3 regions of the Rhizobium sp. P2_G2 genome follow, and region 2 is predicted to be linked to each of the others. Evidence: predicted binding sites of a transcription regulator. Region 2 holds the regulator's gene; each other region holds the start of a gene.

Region 1 (9,377 bases), on a different contig from region 2:
TCGACGACATCGAATCGAGCGGTCGTCGCTATATGGGCGTGATCTTCGATATCACGCACGCCAAGCAAACCCAGGAAAGCCTGCGGCGAGCCAACCTGGCTCTGGCCGAAATCGCGCGAGAAAGCCTGCGTGAGCGCGATCGCGTATGGAAGAACTCGCGCGACCTGATTGTCGTGATTGGCACAGATGGTGTGTTCCGCGATGTCAGCCCGGCCTGGTCCGAAATCCTTGGTCACCCCATCGACGAGGTTGTTGGCAGCCGCATGATCGACTTCGTCTGGGCTAACGATCGCGACCTGGTCCGGGGGAATTTGCGGGAGGCAATCGAGCAAACGCACTCCGAACTCGAAATACGCCTCACCCACAAAGATGGATCGCAACGGATCATTTCCTGGATGACCTCGCGGGAAGAGGACCGCGTCTATGCCTACGGGCGCAACGTGACCGTCGAGAAAGAACAGCAGGCGGTGCTTGAAGATACCGAAGCCCAGTTGCGTCAGGCGCAGAAGATGGAAGCTGTGGGTCAGTTGACCGGCGGCATTGCCCATGACTTCAATAATATGCTCACCGGCGTGATCGGCGCACTGTCGATGATCAAGAGGAGGATCGCTGCCGGGCGCCTGGATGAACTCGATAAGTTTATCGATGCGGCCACCACCTCGGCGCAGCGTGCAGCCTCGCTAACGCACCGGTTGCTGGCATTTTCGCGGCGCCAGTCGCTCGACCGCCAAGCGGTGGATGTCACCGAGCTGATCGGCTCGATGGAAGATCTGTTCCGGCGCACGCTCGGCGAACAGGTGGAACTGTTGATCAGTGCACCACCTGATACCTGGAAGGCGGTCACCGACGCCAATCAGCTGGAAAGCGCAATTCTCAACCTCGTCATCAATGCGCGTGATGCGATGCCGGACGGAGGCAAGCTAACCATCGAAACCGCCAATGTCGTTCTGTCGGAGGGCGATCTGGCCAGGGGCGAAACCCTCAAACCCGGCAGCTACGTAACATTGGCAGTCAGCGACACCGGCATCGGCATGTCGCGAGAGACAATTGAAAAGGCCTTTGATCCGTTTTTCACCACCAAGCCAATCGGTCAGGGAACCGGCCTCGGCCTGTCGATGATATATGGCTTTGCGCAGCAGTCGGGGGGCCATGTTCGCATCTATAGCCAGCTCGGCCTCGGAACCACGATAAAACTCTACTTGCCGGGCAGTCTCGATGAAGCGGCCTTCCAGGATGCCACGGCCAATGTGGATGTCAGTCCACCGCGCGGCGAAGGCGAGACGGTGCTGGTCGTCGAAGATGACAGTTCTGTTCGCATGCTCGTCGCGGACGTGCTCAAGGAACTTGGATATCGGGTCATCGAAGCGACGGATGGCAGCCAAGCGCTGCCCATCATCGAAGGCCGGGCACGCATCGACCTGTTGATTTCCGATGTGGGATTGCCGGGTCTTAACGGCAGGCAGCTTGCAGAGATGGCCATTGCCGCGCGCCCGTCGCTGAAAGTATTGTTCATCACCGGATATGCTGCGATGGCGGCCTCACGCGCCGATTTTCTGGCGCCTGGGATGGAGATGATCACCAAGCCCTTCGCCATCGATGATCTCGCTCAAAAGGTCCGGGAAATATTGACTGCCGCGTGACGGCGTTTCGGCGTCGAGCCGGCGGGGCAACGCTGCAAAAGCTTGGGAGCTTCAGCGCGGCCGGGCCTCTGGGCCGCCCGGGAAGCGGACCACGGCACTCCCCTTGGAGCAATCACGATGACAAGCCCAACGCCTCAGGTGTCCTGTCGCGGGCTTTCAGATATCTGAGATATCTGCGGCAAGATCACTCCGTTTTGGCCAGCGATAAGCAAGGCAATCTTCAATCGCGAGGAGCACTTCCTCCCGCCCCCAATCGCCATGCTTTGCGCCTTTGATGATTTCCATCACCTTCACGTCGATGAGATCGCGAAGTTCCGGTATGTTGACAGGGCCGTCATCACGCTTTCCCACAGGCTCAACCGTCGGTCTTCGGTCCGGCAGGTCCTCTGCCCGGGATCGTGCTGGAAGCGGCGGAAACGGGATCGCTCGCCGGGAAGGACGATTCCAGGCCTTCGTCGAGCTGCTCCTCCAGTGTTCCCGTATCCTTTGCCGCGCGGGCACTGCGCCATACTGCAGCACTCCAACAAATCGCAGCGTCTTTTCATCGCCAAATCACCAAAGTGGCGTTAACAGGAAAACTTTGCGACAGGGCCCAATAACCACCAACGCCACCAGAAACACAGCGCAAGAAAGCCAATGGCGAACCACGGCAAGCTGAATGCTGCGAAGGAGGAACGCATTCGAGATCGATATCCCTGTTTGAGTGGCGCGATTTATCGCATCAACTTGAAAGCGAAATGTGAATCGGATCGCTCGAATTGGCGGCGCAAGTTAGAAAAGAATCACTGAAAATTGCGGCTTTTGATGCGCAGGGAGTCGATGTGCAAATCCGGCACCAATATGTCCCGCGCCTGCATCGTCGGTTTCGGTTTATCGCGAGGGTCGAGCGCCGGACTGCCGTTGTGGAACTCGTCGCCCCTGCCGTGCGGCAACCTGAATTCGGCGTCGCGTCCGGAGAGACTGCTCAAATCCGAAGACAGGTCGAAAATCTGTTGCGCAACCAGATGGACCACCTGACCCTCACGCTGAATTCTGCCATTGATCGCAAGCAAGGGCGCGGAGAGAACGATGCTCCGGCGTCGCTCGAATACCTTCGGCCAAACGACGATGTTGGCCACTCCGGTTTCATCCTCGATCGTGATGAACAGGACGCCCTTCGCGGAGCCGGGCCGCTGCCGGACCAACACGAGTCCTGCGGCCATCAACCACCGTCCGTCGCGCGACGACATGGCCTCCCGGCATGTCACTATGTTTCGTGCCGAAAGGTCTCGGCGAAGGAAGGAAATCGGGTGGTCGCGCAGCGTGAGACCAGTGTGGCTATAGTCTTGTACGACCTCGCTGCCGGCTGTCATCGCTTTCAAGGTTACGTCCGGCTCGTCGAGTTCCTGAACTGTTTTGCGCTCGCGTTCGGCGGCGGCCGTCCAGAGTTCGAGCGGTTCGTCGCGCAAAGCTTTGATCGCCCAGAGCGCTTCGCGGCGCTGTAGCCCGAGCGACGGCCGGAACGCGTCCGCTTCCGCGAGCCTGACCAAACTCGCCGCGGGCACACCCGAACGTCGCCAGACGTCATCGACGGACGCAAACGGCTCCTCCCCGCGAGCGACCGCGATCCTCGCGGCGTCCATTTCTGCCAGTCCGGCGACGCGTGAGAATCCGAGGCGGACCGCGTGCCGCGTGGAGTTCGCGATTGGCTCAAGCGTGCAGTCCCATCGCGAGCGGTTGACGCAGACCGGACGCACTTCGACACCGTGCTCGCGGGCGTCGCGAACGATCTGCGCCGGAGCGTAAAAACCCATGGGTTGAGAATTGAGCAAGGCGGCGCAAAAGACATCCGGGAAATGGCATTTGATGTAGGCCGAGGCATAGGCGATGAGCGCGAATGACGCAGCGTGGCTCTCGGGGAAACCATACGACCCAAATCCTTCCAACTGCGAAAACGTCTTCTCGGCGAATTCGCGGCTGTAGCCCTTGTTGACCATCCCTTCGATGAGCGGAGTCTTGAATTTGCTGACGCCGCCGGTGAACTTGAAAGTCGCCATGCTCCGCCGCAGTTGATCCGCCTGGCCTGCCGTGAAGCCGGCGCAGACCATGGCAACCTTCATCGCCGACTCCTGAAACAGCGGCACCCCCAAGGTCTTGCCAAGTACCGCCTTGAGTTCCGGCGTCGGGTAGTCGACCGCCTCGAGGCCCTGCCGCCGGCGTAAATAGGGATGGACCATGTCACCCTGGATCGGACCGGGACGTACGATCGCTACTTGAATGACGAGGTCGTAGAACGTCCTCGGGGCCAGCCGCGGCAACATCGACATCTGCGCCCGGCTCTCGATCTGAAAGGTGCCCAAGGTGTCAGCCCGTCTGATCATTTGGTAGGTCGGCGGGTCTTCCTGCTCGATTTTGGCCAGGTCGAGATCGACGTCCTTGTGCTGCCGGAGCAGGTCGAAAGACTTCGCCATGCATGTCAGCATTCCCAAGGCGAGCACGTCCATCTTCATGAATTTCAGGGCGTCGACGTCATCCTTGTCCCATTCGACGACCTGGCGGTCCCTCATCGCGGCCGGTTCGATCGGGACCAGGTCATCTAACCGGTCCTGGGTCAGGACGAATCCACCGGGATGCTGGCTCAAATGCCGCGGCGCACCGAGCAACTGCTGGGCGAGTTCCAGGGTCAATCGAAGACGTCGATCGGCCAGCGTCAGGTTCGCTTCCTTGACCTGAGCCTCTGTGATGCCCTCCTTGCTCCAACCCCAGACACCAGCCGATAGCTGGCGGATCATGTCCTCGGGCAGGCCCAGAGCTTTGCCGACGTCACGCAGCGCGCCCTTGGCTCGGTACCTTGCGACTGCCGAGCAAAGCGCTGCCCTGTGGCGGCCATAGGTGTCATAAATCCATTGGATGACCTCCTCGCGCCGCTCATGCTCGAAGTCCACGTCTATGTCAGGCGGCTCATTCCGCTCCTGGCTGACGAAACGCTCGAAAAGGAGATCATTGGTCTCGGGGTCAATCGAGGTGATGCCGAGCACATAGCAAACGGCGGAGTTTGCCGCCGATCCCCGGCCTTGGCACAGGATGCCCCGCGAGCGGGCGAACCTGACGATCGAAAACACCGTCAGGAAGTACGGGGCGTATTTCATTGTCTCGATCAACGACAACTCGTGGCGGATCGTCTTTTCGACATGGGCGGGCAGCCCTTCCGGATATCTCGTGGCAACGCCCTGCCAGGTGAACCGCTCCAGCGACTGCTGCGCAGTCAGGCCCGGTACGATGGCTTCTTCGGGGTATTGGTATTCCAGTTCGCCCATGTCGAAGCGGCACCGATCAACGACCTCGCGCGTCCGCTCAAGGGCCTCTGGATAAGCGTTGAACAGACGCCACATCTCTTCCGGGGTCTTCAAATATCGGTCGGCATGGCGTTCGCGCCTGAAACCCAGGTTGTCGATCGTGCATCCGTTGCGGATGCAGGTCACAACATCCTGAAGCTGGCGACGCCCTGGATCATGGAAAAGGACATCGTTTGTCACGACGGTCTTCACGGCCAGGCTGTTTGCCATTTTCGAAAGATGATGAAGGCGGACCCGGTCGTTTGGGCGACGTCGCAATGTGAGCGCAAGATAGCACCTGTTTCCGAACAGCCGGGCGACCTTCCGAAGCCTTACGACGCATTCCTCATCCGCCTCCTCCGGGACGAAGACTCCGATCAGGCCCTCCTGATAGAGTGCGACGTCGTCCAGTCCCAGAATGCAGTTCCCCTTGCCGCCGCGTCCCTTCCCAAGCGAAAGAAGTCGGCAGAGCCGTGAATAGGCTGGCCGATCAGTCGGGTAGACAAGAAGTGAGAAGCCGTCCGCCAGGTCCAGCCTGCAGCCGACGACCAGCCGCACGCCCGTCGTCTTCGCCGCCTCCCATGCGCGGACGATGCCAGCAAGGCTGTTGCGATCGACTACGCCGAGGGCATCGATGCGGAGGGCTTCCGCCGTCGCGAACAGTTCCTCGGCGGAGCTGGCACCCCTCAGGAACGAGAAGTGCGTCGTGACCTGGAGTTCGGCGTATCTCATCCGAATATCCCGTGTACGAACCATTTACGGGACCCGGTCGCGCCGTCGACGCCGTCGCCGGAGCGGAAAATCCAGAGCCGCTCGCCTCTGTCGTCTTCAACGATGTAGTAGTCGCGGACAGCGTCGTATTCGCGGTCGCGTCGCCACCACTCTCCGAAGATGCGCTCCGGGCCGTCAGCGACGCGAACGTGCCTGCGCTTTCCGCGCCAGGTTATCGCGACCGGCGGATGGTCCGGAAGCAACGCCAAGACCTCGATCTCTTCCGGCTTCGCCAGCAATCGCGCGGGTCTCGGCCATCCGATTGGCCAGTCTGCTCCCGTTTCCTCGGCGAGCGGCGGCAGGACCTGAACCGACCGCTCGGGAACATCGCTTGGAAATGGAGCGAGGCGGTAGAGGCGCTGGCCGCGGTTGCCCAGGACGTCAACCAGGGGACCGATTTCCGGCTGCGACTCATCGATGAGATCGGTGGCTTCTTGTGTCTCCCATAGTGGCTCCGCAACGATAGCAGCAAGGCTCAATCGTTCGATCCCAAACCCTGGATCGATGCGTTCTATGCGGTCGCACAGCAGTTTAATGAGCCACGGCTGGTCACGGACTGGCCTGGCCGTGCCGATCCTGAGCGATTGCACGCTGTTGTCGACACGCGTCGCAAGCAGATCGGCGCGTTTGACGCCGAGGGCCTTCGTCTCGAGGACAAGGCATAGCTGCCGAACGAGGCGACGGACATACTTGGCGATCGTCTCTGCCGCTCCGATCGGTTCCGCGAATGAATGGTGCACTTCCACGATCTCAGGCGGCCGAATGGGCTCGATCGGCTCCGCCGTTCGGCCGAACATCTGGTCCAATCGCCTGCCGGGTTCCGGACCGAAGCGCAGAGCCAAATTTGCCCGCGGCAGCGCCGCCAGTTCCGCGACTGTGTCTATTCCAAGAACGCGCAGCGTGTTGACCGTCTGCTGATCGAGCCGAAGGGAGGCGACTGACAGGCGAACCACGGCGTCTTTTACACACCCCGAGGGCACTACCGTCGTCTCTTCCGACGATGCGCGAGCGATCGCGTGGGAAGCGCCCCAGGTGTCCGAGACGGCGGCCCTTGCCGACAATCCTCGGCCACGCAGGCGATTGACGATCTCCGACAGCATGAGGTGTTCACCGCCGCGGAGATGATCGGCACCCTCGGTGTCCATCACCAAACCGTCGATCCCGTCGGTCGTGACGATCGGAGTGTAATTCCTGAGCAGCCAAAGCGCCAGGCGATCGAGGCTAAGTCTGTCTTCCTCCGGGTCGTCGTCTATCATCACGACATTCGCCGCCAATGCTTGCGCCTTGCTCGCCGCCATTCCCGGCCTCACGCCCAAAGCACGCGCGATGCCGTCTGCGGCGCGGACGAGGCGTCGTGACCCTATTCTCTCGATCACCACGACGGGGCGGTCAGCGGGAAGCACGTCCGGTGACATGACGCGCCTGATCCTGTCGATCGAGAGATTCGGAAAATAGATCGAGACGACCCTTGCCATCGCATGCTCCGACGCGGAATTCGCAACTTTCGCCCGCGCGCACTCTCAACAATTCGACTAACCAGCGCGGTCGCCCCACACCCGGCGCTGGCAATGGCTCGGAGGGCAGGACGCTGACGCGCCACCGTGTCGTTGACGCCGTCGGTTGCCCGTAATCGGAAGCTTCGTTCTGCCGACGCCAGCGTCGCAAAGCGATGCCCATTGAGCCAGCCTTTTCCGCGGCAAGGTGCAGACGCCGCGACACGGGCATCGGCAACCGGACAATTTCGGCGACGACCACGCCGAGGCCTCCGTGCCGAAGGCCCTCTTCGAAGGACGCGAGCACGTCCTCTTCGCGGCCTGCCTCGCAATAGATCACCCTCTCCGGGTGCAGTCCCGCCTGCGCTACGGCCGGGGCGAAGAGGTCCGGCCTTGAAAGACACCACAACACCTTGCCTTTCGTCCGCGCAGCGATCCCGGCGGCGAAGAGCGCCGCGGCCGCGCCATCGACGGTCCCCGCACCTCCGCCGGCGACTTCATGGATCGCCCCGTATGCAAGTCCACCGCCGGGCAACCTGTCGTCAATCCCGCTCACACCGAATGGCAACGCCGCCGCCGGCCGTGCTCCTGCGCCCTCGAGCCGAGCGATCTGCTCGCGGAGGCTCTCCACGATGCGGGATGTACGGGCGTGCACCATCGTTCACGGGACCTCCTGGGTTCGTGTGGGGGTCGACGTCATGTCGGCGTAGGAGTGTCTTTGTTCGTGTTCTGTTCCCTAAACATTAGAGAGTCAAGAGCGATAAGCAGGAATAAAATCCCACGTCGTCTGAGCGCGCTCCAATCGTAATGGCTTTCGTGCCATGGATTCGAAGCCGAATCAAAAACTTGTGGGGAATCGCGATGGTAGTGCTAACGCGCTGGCTAAGGCACTGAAAAAGATTCGTTTTTCGAATCGGAACGATTCGCGAAGTGATTCGCTTGACTCGGATGAGTTGAGAGTCGGCAGCGACGGAGTTGGCAAAATGCGGGCACAATGGAAGGGCTTCCTCAGTTTCGGCGGCGTCGCATGCCCGGTCGCCCTCTACACCGCCGTCTCGACGTCCGAGCGCATCGCGTTTTCGACGATCAACCGGTCCACGGGAAACCGCGTCAAGCGCGAATATGTAGACCTCGAAACCGGAAGGCCGGTTCCGAAGGAAGATCAGATCAAGGGTTACGAGATCGACGATGGGCGGTTCATCACGCTGACGCCGGAAGAGGTCGCCTCGGCAGTGCCGGCGGGGGAAAAGACGCTGAAAGTCGAGGCATTCATCGACTGTACGAGCATTGACGACGTTTATTTCGACAAGCCTTACTTCCTGGCTCCTTCCGACCGTACGGCACTCGACGCCTATATGGCGATCCGTGACGGATTGAAGGCGGCGAAAGCGGCAGCGATCGCCAAGGCGGTGCTGTTCCGAAGGGCGAGGACATTGCTCATCAGGGCACATGACCGAGGTCTTATCGCGACGACGCTCAACTATGACTACGAGGTCAGATCGGCGAAGGCCGCTTTTGCGGCCGTGCCCGATCTGACGATCCAGGGCGAGATGCTCGACTTGGCGCAACACATCATAACGACGAAATCGGGTACGTTCGATCCGCGTGAGTTCCACGATCGCTATGAATCGGCCTTAGCCGAACTCGTCAGGGCGAAAATCGAGGGTAAGAGCGTGCCGAAGCGCAAGGCTCCGGTCGCCTCCCGGCCCAGCGATCTACTCGAAGCGCTTCGCCAGAGCGCGGGCGTCGCCGCTCCATCGAAGAGGTCAAGGACGGCAGCCAACGCAAACGCGGGACCTCGGCGTACCAAGCCAGCTGGAAAGGCGACGTCCTCCACCGAGACCACCCGTCGCAAGGCGAGCTAAGGAGGCCCGACAATGCGACCCTATTGGCGAGGATATCTCAAACTGTCGTTGGTTACTTGTCCGATAGAATTGTCCCCCGCGACGTCGGAAAGCGAGAAGGTACGCTTTCATACTGTCAACAAGGTGACTGGAAACCGCATTGCCAGCCGCTATGTCGATGCGGTGACCGAGCAACCAGTCGACGAAGACGACGAGGTCAAGGGCTACGAGCGCGGCGAAAACGAATACGTTCTCCTGGAGGACGACGAGCTTGACAACATTGCGCTGGAGAGCGCGCGCACCGTCGATATCGAT
Region 2 (3,276 bases):
GCGCGCGCGGCGGGACCGTCTTGTTCTCCGTTCAAGACCGCGATTGCCCACGCCCTGGAGACGCCGTTTTCTAAGCACCAGCGGGAAAAAGAGGTACCGCGAATGATAAAGGCGGCGCGCACCGTGGGATAATCAAATCGTTCAGCCACTTGCATTGCAAATCGCCCTGTGCACATTAGTCATGTGACAATATGTAAGTTACATTTTGTCACTAGTCAAACAGAAAAGTGACATTTTGTGCACCATGGATGTCGTCGGTATAATCGCGAGAGCAAAGCAGGCATTGAATCTCAAGCAGGATCAAGAGCTTGCCGACTATCTCGGGGTATCAAGAAGTACCATTGCGGCATGGAGGCGCCGGGCGTCAGTGCCAGCAAAATACCTATCCGAAATGCTCTCTGGAGGTACAGTTTCCCTAGACTGGTTGATGTCGGGCAGCGGAGAGCCCAAAACGGTCGGGCGACACGGTCTTACTGACAAACCCCTTGAGATTGACAAGGAAGATCTCTGGCTAGCATTGCTCGCAACGCGTCACGAGCTTGCAAACTCCAAGTCCGAACCCGACCGGAGGCTTGCTGGCGGGTTGACGGATGACCAACTAGCGACGATCCACATTTGGGTCGGTGAGTACGTAACTCGGATCAAGGCATCTCGGGACAAATGGCTGAAATCCGGTTTGATCAAGCCTCAGGACATCTACAAAGCACTGGTCACCGAGTATGCCGTAGGTGAATTCGATGCTCCGCCTCCGCCGTGGTGGGAGGACGAGCGTATTATCTAGGGTTGCTCAATCTGTTGCTCAATCGCCAGAATGCTCCGTTCACCAATTCCGCTAGTTGCTCAATAAACTAATTTAAAACAATGACTTAATATTTATCCTGGAATGAAGAATTTGGTGTTGCTCAATCTGGCGATTGGTAACACTATTTTTCCGCGAATTATCCTTTGAAAACAAAGGTGCGTTGCCATTTTCATTCCAGAATAGCTCTGACAGCCATTCCGAAATATCTTTCGCGCCTCCACGCGTTAACCATATTTAAAACCCTTGCGGAACATACATGGAACATATAGTGTTTGTTCGAGATTTGTTTCACGATTCCCAAGGGGACGTCCATGCTGACGAGAAAACAACAGGAACTTCTACTGTTCATCCATGAGCGGATGAAGGAGTCCGGCGTGCCCCCTTCGTTCGATGAGATGAAGGATGCGCTCGATTTGGCCTCGAAGTCCGGCATCCACCGGTTGATCACGGCATTGGAGGAGCGTGGTTTCATTCGCCGGCTTCCCAACCGTGCCCGGGCGCTCGAAGTCATCAAGCTGCCCGAGGCCTATTCGCCGAGCATCAAGCCGCCGCAGAAGGGTTTCAATCCAAGCGTCATCGAAGGCTCGCTCGGCAAGGTGCAGCCGGCGCCCGCGCCGAAGCCGGCAGCCAACGAGAACTCCGGTGAAGCGGTGGCAATCCCTGTTATGGGCCGCATCGCCGCCGGTGTGCCGATTTCGGCGATCCAGAACATCACCCACGATATTTCCGTCCCGGCCGGCATGCTCGGCAGCGGCGAACATTATGCGCTCGAGGTCAAAGGCGATTCGATGATCGAGGCCGGCATCCTCGATGGCGACACGGTGATCATCCGCAACGGCAGCACGGCGAGCCCGGGCGACATCGTCGTAGCGCTCGTCGACGACGAGGAAGCGACGCTCAAGCGCTTCCGCCGCAAAGGGGCTTCCATTGCGCTTGAGGCCGCGAATCCGGCTTACGAAACTCGCATCTTCGGGCCGGATCGCGTCAAGGTCCAGGGCAAGCTGGTCGGACTCATCCGCCGCTATCACTGACAAGCGGCGATCGGTTGACGCGCGGCGAGCAGCCTCGCCTGCGTCGGCTTAATATCATTTCTTCTTCTTTGATTCCTTGAGCGCTTTGTTGCGCGCCATGATCGCGATCGCATAGCCCTCCTTGTTGACCTGACGGGCGCGGCCGAAGCCGGCGGCGCCATCCGGAACATCCTCGGTGATCACGCTGCCGGAGGCGGTCAGCGCCCCTGCCCCGATCGTCACCGGTGCGACAAGTGCACTGTTCGAGCCGATGAATGCGTCGGCGCCGATCCGGGTTTCGAACTTGTTGAAGCCATCATAATTGCAGGTGATCGTGCCGGCGCCGATATTCGCCCGCGCGCCGATGATGGCATCGCCGATATAGCTCAGATGATTGACCTTGGCGCCCTCGCCGATCGCGGCATTCTTCACTTCGCAGAAATTGCCAACCTTGGCCTTTTCGCCCAGGTCTGCGCCAGGCCGCAGCCGTGCGTACGGACCAACGCTTGCGCCTGGCGCAATATGGGCGCCCTCGATATGCGAGAAGGCGTGGATGACGACGTCACTATCGACGGTGACGCCGGGACCGAACCAGACATTCGGTTCGATCACAGTGTCGCGGCCGATCCGCGTGTCATGCGACAGGAAGACGGTTTCCGGCGCGATCATCGTCACGCCCGAGAGCATCAACTGATGACGGCGCTTCTTCTGCCAGATCGCTTCGAGTTCGGCGAGTTCCGCCCGGTTGTTGCAGCCGGCAACCATGTCGCTCGGCGCTTCGACCGTCGCCGCCCTGCCGCCTTCGCGGTGGAGGATTTCGATGATGTCGGTGACGTAATACTCGCCCTTGACATTGTTATTGGTGATTTTCGTCAGCAGCGACAAAGCCTTGCGGCCATCGATCGCCATGATGCCGCTATTGCAGAAGGTGACCTTCCGCTCGGCCTCTGTCGCGTCCTTTTCCTCGCGGATGGCGACGAGCTCGCCGTCCTTGGTAAGCAGGCGTCCATAGCCCGTGGGTTTGTCGGTTTCGAAGCCGACGACCGCGACATCATAGCCGGCGCGCACTTTCTCCAGCGCTTCGATCAGCGGTGCGGGTTCGATCAGAGGCCCGTCGCCATAGGCGACCAGGATCTGATCGTAGTCCTTTTCGATTTCGCCGCGCGCCGCCAGCACAGCGTGGCCTGTGCCGAGCCGCTCGGCCTGTTCAAAGGCGCGGACCTCGATACCGGACCCGGACGCTGCGGCCACGACCGGCTCCGCATCGCGGCCAACGACCAGCGCGATGCAGTCAGCACCGCTGCGGCCGAGCGCCAGCATCACGTGCGAGATCATCGGCAGGTTGCCGATCGTGTGCAGCACCTTCGACTTGGCGGAGTTCATCCGCTTGCTCTCGCCTGCCGCCAGCACCACTGCCAGGACGCGATCGGCCATGTTGATTCTCCCGGGTTGTTTGCGACGGAA
Region 3 (9,377 bases), on a different contig from region 2:
CGCTTCGCTCGAACTGAGGCAAGACGCTGCCGTCTGGCCGCCTTTGGGAGTTTATTTCCGCAAACCCGGTTGGCGCATGCGAATCTCTCTGGAAATATCGGCACTTGCAGCCTAGTTTCCTCTCGACAACAGGGAGAAACGCCATGGCGGAAACACGCAAGCCCGGTCGGGGCCGGATCTACAATTCGATTACGGAAACCATCGGCGACACGCCGCTGGTGCGGCTGGACAAGCTGGCGAAGGAGAAGGGGGTCAAGGCCAATCTGTTGGCCAAGCTCGAATTCTTCAACCCGATTTCGTCGGTCAAGGATCGCATCGGCGTAGCGATGATCGAATCGCTGGAAGCCCAGGGCAAGATCAAGCCCGGCGAGACAGTGCTGATCGAGCCGACCTCCGGCAATACCGGCATCGCACTCGCCTTCGCCGCGGCCGCCAAAGGCTACAGGCTGATCCTGACCATGCCCGAAACCATGTCGGTGGAGCGCCGCAAGATGCTGCTGCTGCTCGGCGCCGAGCTGGTGCTGACGGAAGGCTCGAAGGGCATGAAGGGCGCCATCGCCAAGGCCGAGGAACTGGCGTTGACGCTGCCCGACGCAATCATCCCGCAACAGTTCGAAAATCCCGCCAATCCGGAAATCCACCGCAAGACCACGGCCGAGGAGATCTGGAACGACACCAACGGTACGGTCGACATCTTTGTTGCCGGCATCGGCACCGGCGGCACGATCACCGGCGCCGGCCAGGTGCTGAAGGCAAAAAAACCGTCGATCAAAGTGGTCGCCGTTGAACCGGCGGATTCGCCGATCCTCTCCGGCGGTAATCCCGGCCCGCACAAGATCCAGGGCATCGGCGCCGGCTTCGCCCCGGCAATCCTCGACACATCTGTTTATGACGAAGTCATCACCGTCACCAACGACGACGCCTTCGCCAATGCCCGGTTGGTGGCAAAACTCGAAGGCGTGCCGGTCGGCATTTCCTCCGGCGCGGCACTGACGGCGGCGATCAAGGTCGGACAGCGCGAGGAAAATGCCGGCAAGAATATCGTCGTGATCATTCCCTCGTTTGCCGAACGCTATCTGTCGACCGTGCTGTTCGATGGATTGGGCGGTTAATTCGGCCAGCTTTTACGACGACCGATTTGGGCCGGCCCCATGCTGGCCCCTTCATATCGCCAGTCCGATGCGAGGCACTCGAAGGTCTCGTCCTTGAAATAGTAGAGGAAATGTCGGTCTCCGCCACCTTTCAGCGCGCGCCAGTCGGTCGGCGCGTCGCGGCGATCGTCAGGTCCGGTAATTTCGTAGAACTCTCCCCATCCCGGGGCCACTCCGCTATAGCGGCACTGCCCGAGATACCAGCCTTCGTCATTCGTCCGGCCCAGGCGCCAGCGGCTGCAGCCGGCAAACGTCAAGGTTCCCCACGCGTCATGCTCCGCCTCATTCGTCCATGGGCCGAGGAGAAAGCGGAGGGTTAGCGCCGACCCCACAACGGAGCATTCGGGCTCCGGCGAGCCCGGGCAAGCATCCCACATCGTGCTCAACCTGATGAAATCCGGCATCGGCCATTCCCCGATCACGCCGCACTCAGCAATCGATCACCAGCAATCCGGTATGAAATCGCCTCGGCAAGGTGAATGCGGCCGACATGCGCCGCACCGTCGAGATCGGCGAGCGTCCGCGCCACTTTCAGAATCCGATGATAGCCGCGGGCGGAAAACTTCATCCGGTCGGCTGCTTCGCGCAGCAGCTGCAATCCGCCGGCATCCGGCTCGGCGATCTTTTCGATCAGCATTGTCGAGCACCGGGCATTGCAATCCGTCTCCGGCTGGCCGGCGGCGATGAAGCGGTCGCGCTGCAATTGCCGCGCATTGGCGACGCGCTTGGCAACGACCGCGCTCGACTCGGCCGCTGCCGGGCGGATCAGGTCGAAGGCCGAGACGGCCGGCACGTCGACGCGAATATCGATGCGGTCGAGCAGCGGCCCGGAGATCCGGCCCTGATAGTCACTGACGCAACGCGGACCTCTTTGGCAGGTATGCCCCGGCTCGCCCGCCATGCCGCAGCGGCAGGGATTCATCGCCGCGATCAGCTGGATCCTGGCGGGGTAGCTGACATGATGGTTGGCGCGGGCGATGACGCATTCGGCGGTTTCAAGCGGCTGCCGCAGCGCATCGAGCGCCTGCGGGTGGAATTCCGGCAATTCATCGAGGAAAAGCACGCCATTATGCGCGAGCGACGCCTCTCCCGGCCGCGCTTTCATTCCACCACCGATGAGCGCCGCCATGGTGGCGGAATGATGCGGCGCCCGGAACGGCCGCCGGTCCGACAGCTTGCCGCCGGAAAGCTGGCCGGCGATCGAGTGGATCATCGACACGTCAAGCAATTCGCCTGATGTCAGCGGCGGCAGGATCGAGGGCAGACGCTGCGCCAGCATCGACTTGCCCGAACCGGGCGGCCCGACCATCAACAGATTATGCCCGCCAGCCGCCGCGACCTCCAGCGCCCGCTTGGCGCTTTCCTGGCCCTTGATGTCGGCGAGATCGGGGAGATTGGCCGGATTCTGGCGGACCGCAGGCTCGGGTCGGGTCAACACCTGCGTGCCGCGGAAATGGTTTGCCAGCCCGATCAGGCTGCGCGGAGCTAGGATATTGAAGCCTGGCCCGGCCCAGGCCGCCTCCGGTCCGCATTCATGCGGGCAGATCAGGCCCCGGTTCATCGCATTGGCCGCGATCGCCGCCGGTAGCACACCTGCGACCGGACCGATCGTGCCATCGAGATTGAGCTCGCCGATGACCAGAAATTCCGCCAACGCATCAGCCGGCACCGCGCCAAGTGACGCCATGATCGCCAGCGCAATCGGCAAATCAAAATGACTACCCTCTTTGGGCAAATCAGCCGGCGCCAGATTGACCGTCAGCCTTTTCGGCGGCATCGCAAGGCCGGAGGCATGAATGGCGGCCTGCACCCGTTCACGGCTCTCAGCCACGGCCTTGTCCGGGAGTCCGACGATCTGCACGGCGATCTTACCCGGCCCGAACATCACCTGCACATCCACCGGCACGCCCTCAATGCCCTGAAATGCAACCGTCCTGACTCTTCCAACCATGCGGCCTGTCCCTGCTCAATGCTGCCGTGAAACAACTTTCCCTGGTCAACGTCAACAGCTTGCAGCTAAACACAGGTCAAGGAATAAAACAAGAACAATGAACGAACAAAAATCTATCCCGCTGGTGTCTGGCCTAAAACACCGTTCTTACCAAGGGCGGACACCAAACCACCTTGGGGGAAATTACCGATGGCAGGTCAGCATCGCAATTGTAATGTTGCCGGGCACTTTGAGTTTTCGGCCGGCTTGATGGCAGCCGGCCCCGTCGCATAGTGACGGCGCATGAGCGTCTTCAGCGACATGGATGCTGTTGTGCTTGATGCAACGCCAGAAATCGGCACGAGATGAGTGAACATCTCGTCAACGTCCGGGGAAGTCGTCCACCGCGCGCTGCCACCACCGGCCACCCGACGAACAGCTAATTTGCCAACGGCGGAAACGGAGCGTGGTATGAACAAGGCTGCTATAAATCGGCTTGATACCATTTTGCTTCATAGTCAACACCCTTAACTTTGTCCATATCCAAGTAGTTCAATTTATGATAGAGATTTTGTGATTGGAGAATCATTGTGAAATTCAACGAACAACACCAAATCATTCTGGATGCCTTTTATAACCGCCGCTACGGCGTGTCCCCCACTGCTACGAGAAGCGCCGTGGAGAGCCATGCGAGGAGACACCTGCTCAAGGGGGCCGACTATACGAAGGCACTCGACAGCGCCATTGCGGCCGGCCTGCTCGTAAGCATGTCGGACGCGAGCTTGGCCATCAGGGGCGCAGGTCGGAACATGCTGCCTAAGTAATCACCGACCACGGCTGCGACAGCCGCTTCCGATCTTGCAGATTTCGGCAGGCCAAGTGACAAAAAAGAACGACAAGCGAACAAAATTGTAGGCCGGCGCAGCAAGTTTGCAGAGAATTTTAAAGCGGCAGCAGAGGCGGCCGTGGAACCGCCGCGATTGCCCTCAACCCCGCCGTCTCTCGACAGCATCCCAGAACAATGCCGCAATATCGGCACCGCCGAATTTCCGCACTTCGCGGATGCCGGTCGGCGAGGTCACGTTGATCTCGGTCATATAATCCCCGATCACATCGATGCCTACGAGGATGAAGCCGCGTTCACGGAGCGCGGGGCCGATGCGGCGGCAGATTTCCTGTTCGCGTTCGGTGAGTTCAGTCTTTTCAGCCCGGCCGCCGACATGCATGTTGGAGCGGCTGTCGGTCTCGGACGGCACGCGGTTGATGGCGCCGGCGGGCTCGCCGTCGATCAGGATGATGCGCTTGTCGCCTTTGCGGACGTCGGGCAGGTATTGCTGGGCGATGAACGGTTCGCGGAACATTTGGTTGAACATTTCGAGCAGTGAGGTGAAATTGCGGTCGTCACGCGACGAGTGAAAGACGCCGGCGCCGCCATTGCCGTAAAGCGGCTTCAGGATGATGTCGCCCATTTCGGCACGGAAGGCGGCGATCTCCGCGGGATCGCGGGTGATCAGCGTCTTCGGCATCAGGTCGGCGAATTCGGTGACGAAGATCTTTTCCGGCGAATTGCGCACCCAGTTGGGATCATTGACCACGAGCGTCTTCGGATGGATGCGCTCCAGCAGATGCGTCGACGTGATATAGGCCATGTCGAAGGGCGGGTCCTGGCGGAGCAGCACCACATCCATCGTCGACAGATCCACGCGCTCCGGCGCGCCGAGCGTATAGTGGTCGCCCTTGACATCGCGCAGCGTCATCGGCTCGACAGTGGCGATAATCTTGCCGTCGCGCATGGAGAGGCGGCTTGGCGTATAGTGGAAGAGATTGTAGCCGCGGGTCTGAGCTTCGAGGCTCATGGCAAAGGTGGAATCGCCGGTGATGTTGATCGAGGACACATGGTCCATCTGCACGGCGACGTTCTTGATCTTTGCCATGGGAATGCTCTCCTGCCCCTGAATGCGTGCGGATGATGTAGGACGGGCACGCCGGTCTGGCAAGCCCATCCGGCCAGCCGGTCTGGCTAGCCAGTCTGGGATCAGGCGAAGCCGTCGATGCGGCAGGTGATGTGGTCGTGGTCGGAGAGCGGCCGGCCGGTCCCATCGAGCGAAGGCGTGATCTCCGAATGGCCGATGATCAGGCCGCGCGACAGGAACCAGTCAAGCTTCATCGCGCGTTCCGGCCAGTGGGTGATCAGGCTCGGCCGCGTCGTCATCTGTTCGATCGGGCCGCCATGGCGGGTGAAGCCACGCGTAGCGCTCATCGGAAACAGGCCCTCGGCCTCGAAATCGCCGCCGGCGTGGTTGCCGGTGTTGAGATCGCCGCCGATGAGGATCGGCAGGGCAGGGAAGGCGGCTTCGATTTCGTCAATCAGTTCCTTCGTCTGCCGCTCGCGATAAGCGGCCGTGGTGGCGCTTTCGAGATGCACGGAGACGGCGACGAAAGGCCCTGCTTCGGTGGAGATCAGGCCGCCGACGGCGCAGCGTTCGCCGATGCGTGGCTGATCGGCATCGTTGCGCCACAGACGCTCGCCCAAGAGGCGGACCATGAACGGCTGCTCGATCGGCACGGAGGAGACAAGGCCGTTGCCGTGGAAACCTTTCTCGTTGATGCTGTCGCGGCAGAAACCACGCTCGGTGTCCGAGCCGAGGCCCATTTCCAGGAATTCGACGCCATAGGCATAGGCCATGCGCATCGCGCTCGCCAAATCTGCGGTCGTATGGCGCTGGGCGGTGCGGGCCATGCCATTGTCCATCTCGGACAGCAATACGACGGCTGGTTCGCTCTTTTCTACATGCGCGGCGCTATCCTCGACGAACAGGCAGCGTTCCAGGTTCCAGGCGGAGACGTTGAACGGGAAGGCGAGCGGCAGGGTGCGGGACGGCGATCCGCCGGTCTCGACCGTGCCCATCGCGCCGAGCCGGCTCATGATCGCATCATGCGCTTCGACGGTTTTGGGACCAACCAGCTGGGCGCGCTCTTCGAGCGAAATCACATCGAGGGCGGAAACTGCGGCACGGATCATTGCACCTGCGCCTGGACTGCGGCGATATCCGCCGCCGGGATCGGGCTGCCGGCGATGCGCTTGCCATCAGTGGCAGAGAAATAGTGAAAATGGTCGGTCGCGATCGTCAGGCCCATGCGCTCGCCGAACGGCTGGGCCGAGGGGGCGGCGACCGTGATCTGCTGCCCACCGACCGTGCCATGCAGCAGACGCTGGGCGCCGAGTTCCTCGACATAATCAAGATGGAACGCGATCCGGCCTTCGATATCGAGCGAGGCCTTTGCATCCTCGGCACGGAAGCCGACGATCAGCTTTGGTTCTTTCGGGGCACCGGCGCTGGCGGGCACTGACTGATCACCGATGCGAATGCCGTCAGGGCCATTCTCGGCATTGACCAGGTTCATCGCCGGTGAGCCGATGAAGCCCGCGACAAAGGTCGAAGCCGGCTTGTGATAGACTTCCAGCGGGCTGCCGATCTGCTCGACCAGGCCCTTGTTGAGCACGACGAGGCGGTCGGCCAGCGTCATTGCTTCGGTCTGGTCATGGGTGACGTAGATCGCGGTCGTGCCGAGCCGCTTCTGCAATTGCTTGATCTCGCCGCGCATCGACACGCGCAGCTTGGCGTCGAGATTGGAAAGCGGTTCGTCGAACAGAAAGGCGACCGGCTCGCGCACGATCGCACGACCCATGGCGACGCGCTGGCGTTGGCCGCCGGAGAGTGCCGCCGGGCGACGGTCGAGGAAGGGTTCGAGATTGAGCGACTTGGCCACGTCGGCGACGCGCTTGGTGCGCTCGGCCCTGGAGACGCCGGCGACCTTCAATGCGTAGCCGATATTCTCGGCCACCGTCATATGCGGATAGAGCGCATAGTTCTGGAACACCATGGCGCAGCCGCGCTCGCGAGGTTCGAGCTTGTTGACCACGCGGCCGGCAATGGAGATTTCGCCGGCGGAAATTTCCTCCAGTCCGGCGACCATCCTGAGCAGGGTCGACTTGCCGCAGCCGGACGGTCCGAGGAAGACGACGAATTCGCCCGACTGGATTTCGAGATCGACGCCATGGACGACGGCATTCTTGCCGTAGCTCTTTTTGACGCCACGCAGGGAGATTGGTGCCAAGGCCAGAATCCTTTCACTTTTCGGTGGAGATAAGGCCGCGCACGAACCAGCGCTGCATCAGGATGACGAGGATGAGCGGCGGCGACATGATGATCAGCGTGCCAGCCATCGCCACGTTCCAGTCCGGCAGGCCGAATTCGGACGGGATCAGCGTCTTGAGTTCGGTGACGGCGATGCCGAATTTGGGATCTGTGGTGATCAGCAGCGGCCAGAGATATTGATTCCAGGCCCAGACGAACATGATGGTGAAAAGCGCGATCATGTTCGAGCGCGACAGTGGCATCAGGATATCCCAGAAGAACCGGATCGGCCCTGAGCCATCCATTTTCGAGGCTTCGGCCAACTCTTCCGGGACCGTCAGGTAGAATTGGCGATAGAGGAAGGTGCCGGTCGCCGTTGCGACCAGCGGCAGGACGAGGCCGGTATAGGAGTTCAATAGCCCCCATTGCAGCTTGACTTCGATGCCGAAGAGATGGGCGACGAGCCAGCTGATGCCGGTGATATCAGAGATCGCCTGGAAGGGTTCCAGCACGTTGGCGGCGATCGAATAGGTCGGAACGATGCGCACTTCGAGCGGCAGCATCAGAGTAATGAAGATCATCCAGAAGATCACGATGCGGCCACGAAAGCGGAAATAGACGATCGAGAAAGCGGCCATGGCCGACAGGATCACTTTGCCGGCCCCGACAGCCGCAGCGAAGATGACGCTGTGCAGGAGCTTGTTGCCGAGATCGGCGCGGACCCAGGCGGTCTGGACGTTCTCCCAGAAATGCGATCCCGGCGTCAGTGGCATCGGCACCGTGTTGACCGCTTTGAGATCAAGTGTCGAGGCGATGATGACGATGGCGAAAGGCAAGAGCGCGATGACCAGCCCGAGCGCCAGCAGCAGATAGCTGATGAAATTGAAGATCGGCGTGCGTTCGACCATGGCCCAGCCCTCACTTATAGTGCACGCGCCGCTCGATGAAGCGGAACTGGAAAATGGTGAGCAGGATGACGAGCAGCATCAGGATGATCGATTGCGCCGCCGCACCCGAATAATCGAGCCCTTTGAAGCCGTCGAAATAGATCTTATAGACCATGAGCTCGGTGGCGCGGGCCGGCCCGCCTTGCGTCATGACGTCGACAATGCCGAACGAGTCTTGAAAGCTCTCGGTGATGTTGATGACGAGCAGGAAGAACAATGTCGGGGTCAGCAGCGGCAGCTGGATATCCCAGATGCGGCGCATCGGCCCGGAGCCGTCCATGGCGGCAGCCTCGATCAGCGAGCGGGGAATGCCTTGCAGCGCCGACAGAAAGAAGATGAAATTGTAGCCGATATATTTCCAGGAAAAGGTGACGATGACGGCGATCATCGCGTCCTTGCCGTCGAGCGCGGGATTCCAGATGTCCGGCCAGATATGGTTGATGATCGACAGCAGGCCGGCCTCGGGCGCCAGGATGAAGCGGAAGGCAAGACCGAGCGCGGGTGCGGCGATCGCATAGGGCCAGATGAAGATCGAGCGGTAGAGCTTATGGCCGCGCAGTTCGCGGTCGGTAAGGATCGCCAGTGTCAGTGCCAGCACCATGGAAATGGCGGTCGACGACAGGCCGAAGACCAGGCTGCGAACGATAGAGTTCCAGTAGATCGGATCGCTCAGCAACTGCCTGAAATTATCGAACCCGACCCAGCGGTTGCCGCCGCCCCACGGCTGTTCCAGCGTAAACGCCCAATAGAGCGCCTGCGAGCCCGGCCAGTAGAAGAAGATGAAGATCAGGATGAGCATCGGCGCCGCAAACAGCAGGCCGATCGTCGTCGAGGAGAAGGTGACGCGCTTTTCCATGAATCGCTTCAATCGGAGTTAAAGGACGGTCCGAAACACGCGGTAAACGCATCCGGACCCGAGATCGTGTGAAGCCCTATCCGGCGCCCTGGCGCCAGATAGGGCCTGGATGCGCGAGGCCTTACGGCAGCTGGACGCCCTTATAGGTCGCCTGGAAGCGGCGCAGGATCTGGTTGCCGCGATCGGCGGCGCCATCGAGCGACGTCTGGACATCGGCATTGTTGATGAAGATGTCCTGCAGGGCGTTGGAGATTTCCTGGCGGATCTGCAGCAGGCCGCCGAGGCGGACGCCATGCGGAGCATTGTCGTTGGCCGGCGAAGCGGTCAGGCTCTTGATGGCGAGTTCGCGGCCGG

The links. The regulator LexA, encoded in region 2, represses DNA repair genes until DNA is damaged. The targets are predictions, from matches to a motif close to TGTTCNNNNTGTGTTCNG.
Region 1: AC1D06_RS29080 (ImuA family protein) is a predicted target of LexA. The motif match lies at 7,938-7,955, and genes of this name have one in related genera.
Region 3: AC1D06_RS03420 (YifB family Mg chelatase-like AAA ATPase) is a predicted target of LexA. The motif match lies at 3,193-3,210, and genes of this name have one in related genera.

Annotation. Positions count from the first base shown of each region.
Region 1 is NZ_JBFUFF010000061.1:18,135-27,511, forward strand. Features, by position in the region: gene AC1D06_RS29060 (PAS domain-containing protein) at 1-1,640, shown strand, start outside; gene AC1D06_RS29065 (hypothetical protein) at 1,797-1,991, opposite strand; gene AC1D06_RS29070 (error-prone DNA polymerase) at 2,423-5,686, opposite strand; gene AC1D06_RS29075 (Y-family DNA polymerase) at 5,683-7,200, opposite strand; gene AC1D06_RS29080 (ImuA family protein) at 7,115-7,876, opposite strand; gene ku (non-homologous end joining protein Ku) at 8,202-9,083, shown strand; gene ku (non-homologous end joining protein Ku) at 9,096-9,377, shown strand, end outside.
Region 2 is NZ_JBFUFF010000062.1:38,314-41,589, reverse strand. Features, by position in the region: gene AC1D06_RS29380 (helix-turn-helix domain-containing protein) at 245-781, shown strand; gene lexA (transcriptional repressor LexA) at 1,114-1,833, shown strand; gene glmU (bifunctional UDP-N-acetylglucosamine diphosphorylase/glucosamine-1-phosphate N-acetyltransferase GlmU) at 1,888-3,246, opposite strand.
Region 3 is NZ_JBFUFF010000002.1:207,544-216,920, reverse strand. Features, by position in the region: gene AC1D06_RS03435 (LysE family translocator) at 1-17, shown strand, start outside; gene cysK (cysteine synthase A) at 144-1,112, shown strand; gene AC1D06_RS03425 (hypothetical protein) at 1,109-1,555, opposite strand; gene AC1D06_RS03420 (YifB family Mg chelatase-like AAA ATPase) at 1,570-3,102, opposite strand; gene AC1D06_RS03415 (hypothetical protein) at 3,672-3,905, shown strand; gene gshB (glutathione synthase) at 4,068-5,015, opposite strand; gene AC1D06_RS03405 (endonuclease/exonuclease/phosphatase family protein) at 5,117-6,103, opposite strand; gene ugpC (sn-glycerol-3-phosphate ABC transporter ATP-binding protein UgpC) at 6,100-7,200, opposite strand; gene AC1D06_RS03395 (ABC transporter permease subunit) at 7,214-8,128, opposite strand; gene AC1D06_RS03390 (carbohydrate ABC transporter permease) at 8,139-9,023, opposite strand; gene AC1D06_RS03385 (extracellular solute-binding protein) at 9,145-9,377, opposite strand, start outside.